Embleya scabrispora: one gene and its partner. The main gene of each other region encodes a partner of the protein of the gene in region 2 in a complex. Links are inferred from orthologs where the notes say so. Each region holds a gene or a part of one and is shown on either strand. Other genes may lie near its edges.

Evidence for each region.
Region 1: the proteins of uvrB (region 2) and pcrA are in contact, whole or in part, in a crystal structure (PDB 7EGT), measured with the Thermus thermophilus proteins. The link is inferred for Embleya scabrispora from one-to-one orthologs. Residues at the interface, in WP_096411307.1 of Thermus thermophilus: Glu23, Leu25, Arg26, Asp27, Gly28, Glu29, Arg30, Phe31, Arg55, Glu326, Asp327, Phe328, Glu379, Ser382, Gln383, His398, Gly400, Arg401; in WP_096412145.1 of Thermus thermophilus: His654, Arg656, Phe657, Gln666, Asp668, Glu669, Lys680, Arg681, Leu682, Ser683, Lys685, Tyr686, Ala687.

What each region holds. Positions count from the first base shown.
Region 1 is NZ_MWQN01000001.1:2,509,820-2,513,198, reverse strand. The notes cover bases 61-3,124. They hold pcrA (DNA helicase PcrA), read right to left. Parts: upstream 2,819-3,124; coding sequence 302-2,818; downstream 61-301. Other genes in these bases: B4N89_RS10880 (PIG-L deacetylase family protein), read left to right, coding at 3,019-3,124; B4N89_RS10890 (hypothetical protein), read left to right, coding at 61-226. In the rest of the region: more of B4N89_RS10890, read left to right, coding at 1-60; more of B4N89_RS10880, read left to right, coding at 3,125-3,379. UniProt on the Escherichia coli protein: A helicase with DNA-dependent ATPase activity. Unwinds DNA duplexes with 3'-5' polarity. Translocates on single-stranded DNA with 3'-5' polarity. Initiates unwinding more efficiently from a nicked substrate than double-stranded DNA.
Region 2 is NZ_MWQN01000001.1:5,110,853-5,114,114, reverse strand. Bases 316-3,262 are described here. They hold uvrB (excinuclease ABC subunit UvrB), read right to left. Parts: upstream 2,857-3,262; coding sequence 775-2,856; downstream 316-774. Other genes in these bases: coaE (dephospho-CoA kinase), read right to left, coding at 3,012-3,262; B4N89_RS22675 (TerD family protein), read right to left, coding at 316-556. Also shown: more of B4N89_RS22675, read right to left, coding at 1-315. UniProt on the Escherichia coli protein: The UvrABC repair system catalyzes the recognition and processing of DNA lesions. A damage recognition complex composed of 2 UvrA and 2 UvrB subunits scans DNA for abnormalities.

The DNA of each region.
Region 1 (3,379 bases), 2.6 Mb from region 2 along the record:
GGGCGGCTCGCACGAGGCGGACCTGCTGGCGCGCGTGGTGGTCAAGTTCGGCGCGGTCCACGTGCACGCCCCGCTGATCCCGGCCGAGACCGGCTTCGCCAACCCCTCCGACGCGTGCGTGGTCGTCCCGGTCCCGGTCGACGTGGAGCCGGGCCGGGTGGAGCTGTGCGTGGTGTCCGCCTCCGGCGTGGAGTCGGCGCCGTACGAGATCCAGATCGCGGGCTGAGCGGACCGGTAACACGTACGCGGGCCGGGTCGAGGGACATCGACCCGGCCCGCGCTCGTCTCGACGAGACCGGCGCTACAACTTCTGCACCGGCGCGTAGCGCAGCAGCAGGGTCTTCTCGCCGCCCGCGCCGAAATCGATGGTGGCCTTCGCCTTGTCACCGGTCTCGGCGGTGGAGACCACCGTGCCCAGGCCGAACTTGTCGTGGGTGACCCGATCGCCCGGGGACAGTGCGATGGCCGGACGTTCCTTGATCTGCGCGCCCTTGCCGAAGCCGCCGCGCGAGCCGACCGTCGACTTCGTCGCCGACATCGCCTTGGCCGCCGACGGCGAGGTGCCGCGCCAGTCGACCAGCTTCTCCGGGAGTTCGGTCAGGAAACGGGACGGCGGGTTGTACGACGGCGCGCCCCACGCGCTGCGCATCTTGGCCAGCGTGACGTAGAGCCGCTCGCGGGCGCGGGTGATGCCCACATAGGCCAGCCGGCGCTCCTCCTCCAACTCCTTCGCGTCGCCGAGCGAGCGCATGTGCGGGAAGACGCCGTCCTCCAGGCCGGTGAGGAACACCGTGGGGAACTCCAGGCCCTTGGCGGTGTGCAGGGTCATCAGGGTGACCACGCCGCCGTCCTCGGCGTCGGTGGGGATCTGGTCGGAGTCGGCCACCAGCGAGACCCGCTCCAGGAAGTCGGCGAGCGTGCCCGAGCCGCCCTCCTGCGCCTGGGCCTGCTCGAACTCCAGCGCCACCGCCGCGAGTTCCTGAAGGTTTTCGATCCGGGTCTCGTCCTGCGGGTCGCTGGACGCCTGCAACTCGGCGAGGTAGCCGCTCTGTTCCAGGATCGCCTCCAGGACGGTCGCGGGACCCGCGCCGCCGTCCACCACCGCGGTGAGGTCGTCCAGGAGCCGGACGAAGCCCTTGACCGCGTTGGCCGAGCGCTTGGCCAGGCCCGGCGCGTCGTCGGCCCGGCGCAGCGCCTGGGCGAACGGGATGCGGTCGCGGGTCGCGAGCACGTCCAGGCACGCCTCGGCCCGGTCGCCGATGCCACGCTTGGGCACGTTCAGGATCCGGCGCAGCGAGACCGTGTCGTCGGGGTTGGCCAGCAGGCGCAGGTAGGCGAGCACGTCGCGGACCTCGCGGCGCTCGTAGAAGCGCACGCCGCCGACGACCTTGTACGGCAGGCCGACCCGGATGAAGACTTCCTCGAAGACGCGGGACTGGGCGTTGGTCCGGTAGAACACCGCGACCTGTCCCGGCTTGGTGTGACCCGCGTCGGTGAGGCGGTCCACCTCGTCGGCGACGAACTGCGCCTCGTCGTGCTCGTCGTCCGCGACGTAGCCGACGATGGGGGTGCCGGCGCCGGCGTCGGTCCACAGGTTCTTCGCGCGCCGGTTGCTGTTGCGCTCGATCACCGCGTTGGCCGCGCTCAGGATGGTCTGCGTGGAGCGGTAGTTCTGCTCCAGCAGGATCGTGGTGGCGTTCGGGTAGTCGGCCTCGAAGTCGAGGATGTTGCGGATGGTCGCGCCGCGGAACGCGTAGATCGACTGGTCCGCGTCGCCGACCACGCACAACTCGGCCGGTTCGAGCCCGACGAGCCCGGCCTCGGCGGGGTCGACCAACTCGCCGTCCACCGTCAGGCGCGGGCCGCTGCCGGCCGCGCCGCCGACCAGTTCGCGGACCAGCGTGTACTGCGCGTGGTTGGTGTCCTGGTACTCGTCCACCAGCACGTGCCGAAACCGCCGCCGGTAGTGCTCCGCGACGTCCGGGAACGCCTGGAGCAGGTGCACCGTGGTCATGATCAGGTCGTCGAAGTCGAGCGCGTTGGCCTGGCGCAGCCGCTCCTGGTACATCGTGTAGGCCTGCGCCAGTATGCGCTCGGACTCGTTGATCGCCTTGGCCGCGAAGTCCTCGTGGTCGATCAGTTCGTTCTTGAGGTTGGACACCTGCGCGTTGAACTTGCGCGGCGGGAACTTCTTCGGGTCCAGGTCGAGGTCGCGGCAGACCATCGCCATCAGCCGCTGCTGGTCGGCCGAGTCGTAGATGGAGAACGAGGAGCTCATGCCGAGCTTCTTGTACTGCTGCCGCAGGATGCGTACGCAGGCCGAGTGGAAGGTGGACACCCACATCGCCTTGGTGCGCGGTCCGATCAGCGCCTCGACCCGCTCGCGCATCTCGGCGGCGGCCTTGTTGGTGAAGGTGATCGCCAGGATCTCGCCGGGGTGCACGTGGCGGGAGGCGAGCAGGTGGGCGATGCGGTGGGTCAGTACGCGGGTCTTGCCGGAGCCCGCGCCCGCCACGATGAGCAGCGGGGACCCCTCGTGCACGACCGCGGCGCGCTGTTGCGGGTTCATCCCGTCGAGCAGCCGGGCCGGGTCCACCACGGGGCGCGGGGCGCCGTTGCGGTAGTAGGCGTCGCGCGGCTCGGGTGGCGGTGCGTACTGCCCCTCGTACAGGTCGTCCGGATAGTCCTCCGGCAGGCCGTACACGTGGTTCTCGTCCGGCTCGGGCGGCAGCGGGATCTCGTCCGCGGAGCCGGCGGGGGACTTGGTGGCCGCGGCGTCGAAACCGGGCAGGGGGATGTCGTCGAAGAGGCTGCTCATCGTTCCCCGAGTCTAGGTGGGTGTCGGGCGGGTCGTGCCCGGGCCGTCGTCGCGGCCAGGGATCATTGCGCCGACAACCATCTTCGCGCCGTCGGACATCCGGTCGAGCGGGATCGGCGGATCCGCCGCCCGCCCGGCCGGCGGATGGGGTCGGAGCGGGTCGGATCGAGTCGGATCAAGTCGGATCAAGGGAGTACATCGTGCTGGACGATCGCGACGTGGAGCGGGTCCTGGTGCTGGCCGCGCACCCGGACGACATCGACTTCGGGGCGGCGGGAACGGTCGCCACGTGGACCGAGGCGGGCATCGAGGTGAGCTACTGCCTGGTCACCGACGGGGACGCGGGCGGGTTCGATCCGGCGGTGCCGCGGTCGGAGATCGGCGGGATCCGGCGTGCGGAGCAGGGCGCGGCGGCGGCGCACGTGGGGGTGCGGCAGTTGTACTGGCTGGGGTATCCGGACGGGCGGGTGGCGGCCTCCATGGAACTGCGGCGCGACATCAGCCGGGTGATCCGGCAGGTGCGCCCGCAGCGCATGGTGATTCCGAGTCCGGAGCGGGACT
Region 2 (3,262 bases):
GAGCCGGCAGGAGGTCGCGCAGGGTCTGCCCGTGGGCGGGCTCGCCGATCGCGGCCATCTTCCAGCCGGTGCCGTGCCGGTACAGCTTGGCCATGATCTGGCCGGTGTAGTTGCCACCGCCCGAAAGCGTGTAGCGGGCCAGCTCGGTGTTCGTGGTCTCGTCCACGATCCGGCAGAACGCGTTCTCGATCTCCTGGAAGGTCTGCCCCTGGAAGGAGCTGACCGTGAAGATGATCTGGTCCACGTGCACCGGCACGCGACCCAGGTCCACCAGGATCGACTCGTCGTCGCCGTCACCGTGCCCGGTCAGGTTGTCGCCGGTGTGGCGCACGGACCCGTCCTTGCTGGTGAGCTGGCCGAAGTAGCAGACGTCGACCGGCTGGTTCTCCGCGAAGAGCACGCACGACGCGTCGAGGTCGACCTCCTTCTCCCGGCTGCCGAACAGGCCGCGGCGCTTGATGGCGTCCCAGCCCAGGCCCATCCGGACCATGGTCAGCTCGCCACCACCCGGCTTGTCGAGTGAAATCCTCTGGCCCTTGGACATGTTGACGGCCACTGGCGACGTCTCCCCTCACAGATTTTCGGTCACGCGGCTCGTGGGCCCCGCCCCGGAACGAGGCAGGCGGGCCCGTACTGGCCGCAGAGTAGTCCTCGGGGGTCGCCGGTGTCCCGGCGAGCCCCCTCGGACACATTCAGGGTCACGAACCTACCGGTCATGACGTACGGACTCGGCAGGCCGTTCCCTCGGATCCGGCGAGCCGTCCCGCCATCCTGCTACGCGATGCCCGCGGCCTTCATCCCGCGCAGCTCCTTCTTCAGCTCCCCGACCTCGTCGCGCAACCGCGCGGCCAGCTCGAATTGCAGTTCGGAGGCGGCGGCGTGCATCTGGTCCGTCATCACCCGGATCATGTCGGCCAGGTCGGTCGCGGGCATGTCGCCCGCCCCGCCCTTGCGCCCGAGCGCCGGCACCGGCGCCTTCTGCCGGCCCCGGCCCCCGCCGGACAGCAGGTCGGCGGTGTCCGCGTCCTCGCGCGAGATCGAGTCGAGGATGTCCACGATCTTCTTGCGCAGCGGTTGCGGGTCGATGCCGCGCTCGGCGTTGTACGCGACCTGCTTCTCGCGCCGGCGATTCGTCTCGTCGATCGCCTTCTCCATCGACGGGGTGATCCGGTCCGCGTACATGTGCACCTGGCCGGACACGTTGCGCGCGGCGCGGCCGATGGTCTGGATCAGCGAGGTGCCCGAGCGCAGGAAGCCCTCCTTGTCCGCGTCCAGGATGGACACGAGCGAGACCTCGGGCAGGTCCAGGCCCTCGCGGAGCAGGTTGATGCCGACCAGCACGTCGAACTCGCCCAGCCGCAGCTCGCGCAGCAGCTCCACCCGGCGCAGCGTGTCGATGTCGCTGTGCAGGTAGCGCACCCGCACACCCTGCTCCAGGAAGTAGTCGGTCAGGTCCTCGGACATCTTCTTGGTGAGCGTGGTGACCAGCACCCGCTCGTCCTTCTCGGCCCGGATCCTGATCTCGTGCAGCAGGTCGTCGATCTGGCCCTCGGTCGGCTTGACCACCACCTCGGGGTCGACCAGGCCGGTCGGCCGGATGATCTGCTCGACCACCTTGTCGGCCTTGGCCAGCTCGTACTTGCCGGGCGTCGCCGACAGGTACACCGTCTGGCCGACCCGCTCCAGGAACTCCTCCCACTTCAGCGGGCGGTTGTCCATCGCGGACGGCAGCCGGAAGCCGTGCTCGACCAGCGTGCGCTTGCGCGACGCGTCGCCCTCGTACATCGCGCCGATCTGCGGCACGGTCACGTGCGACTCGTCCAGCACCAGGACGAAGTCCTCGGGGAAGTAGTCGAGGAGCGTGTTCGGCGCGCTGCCGGCCTCGCGGCCGTCCATGTGCCGCGAGTAGTTCTCCACGCCGGAGCAGGTGCCGATCTGGCGGAGCATCTCGATGTCGTAGGTGGTGCGCATGCGCAGCCGCTGCGCCTCCAGCACCTTGCCCTGCTTCTCCAGCAGGGCCAGCGACTCCTCCAGCTCGCGCTCGATCCCCACGACCGCGCGCTCCATGCGCTCGGGGCCGGCCACGTAGTGCGTGGCGGGGAAGACGTAGAGCTCGTCGTCCTCGCTGACCACCTCGCCGGTGAGCGGGTGCAGCGTCATCAGCGACTCGATCTCGTCGCCGAACATCTCGATCCGCACGGCCAGCTCTTCGTAGACCGGGAAGATCTCGATCGTGTCACCGCGCACCCGGAAGGTGCCGCGCGTGAACGCGACGTCGTTGCGGGTGTACTGGTTGCCCACGAAACGGCGCAGCAACTCGTCCCGCTCGATCTCCTCGCCGACCCGCAGCCGGACCATGCGGTCCACGTATTCCTGCGGGGTGCCCAGGCCGTAGATGCAGGACACCGAGGCGACCACGACCACGTCACGGCGGGTCAGCAGCGAGTTGGTGGTCGAGTGCCGCAGCCGCTCGACCTCCTCGTTGATCGAGGAGTCCTTCTCGATGTAGGTGTCGGTGGTCGGGACGTACGCCTCGGGCTGGTAGTAGTCGTAGTACGAGACGAAGTATTCGACGGCGTTGTTGGGCAGCAGCTCGCGGAATTCGTTGGCGAGCTGCGCGGCGAGGGTCTTGTTGGGCGCCATGACGAGCGTCGGTCGCTGCAGCCGCTCGATCATCCACGCGGTCGTCGCCGACTTCCCCGTGCCGGTGGCACCGAGCAGCACCACGTTGCGGTCGCCGGCCTTGATCCGCTCCTCGAGCAGATCGATCGCCTGCGGCTGGTCGCCGGACGGCTGAAAGGGACTGACGACCTCGAAGGGCGCCACTTTGCGTTCGAGATCGGTGATGGGTCGCACCCGATACACGTTACGTCCCCGGTCCGACAAACGACGGATGCCCGGGGGCGTGATCGGCCCGCGCGGAATCAAAAAACCCGAGCATCCCCATCAAACGCAACGGGTGGAGCGGGCGGGTGGACCCCACCGACCCAGGCCGCACCCGCGACCAAGGCTCAGGCGCCCGTCAACCGCTCCCACAACGAGTGCACCTGCGGCTCCAGCGCCGCCAACGGCCCGTCGTTGTCGATCACCACGTCCGCGACCGCCAGCCGCCGCTCCCGCGACGCCTGCGCGGCCATCCGGGCCCGCGCGTCGGCCTCCGGCATGCCCCGCAGCCGCACCAGCCGGTCCAGCTGCGTCTCGGGGGCCGCGTCCACGACCACCACCAGGTCGTACCTCCCGGCCAGGTCGTTCTCCACGAGCA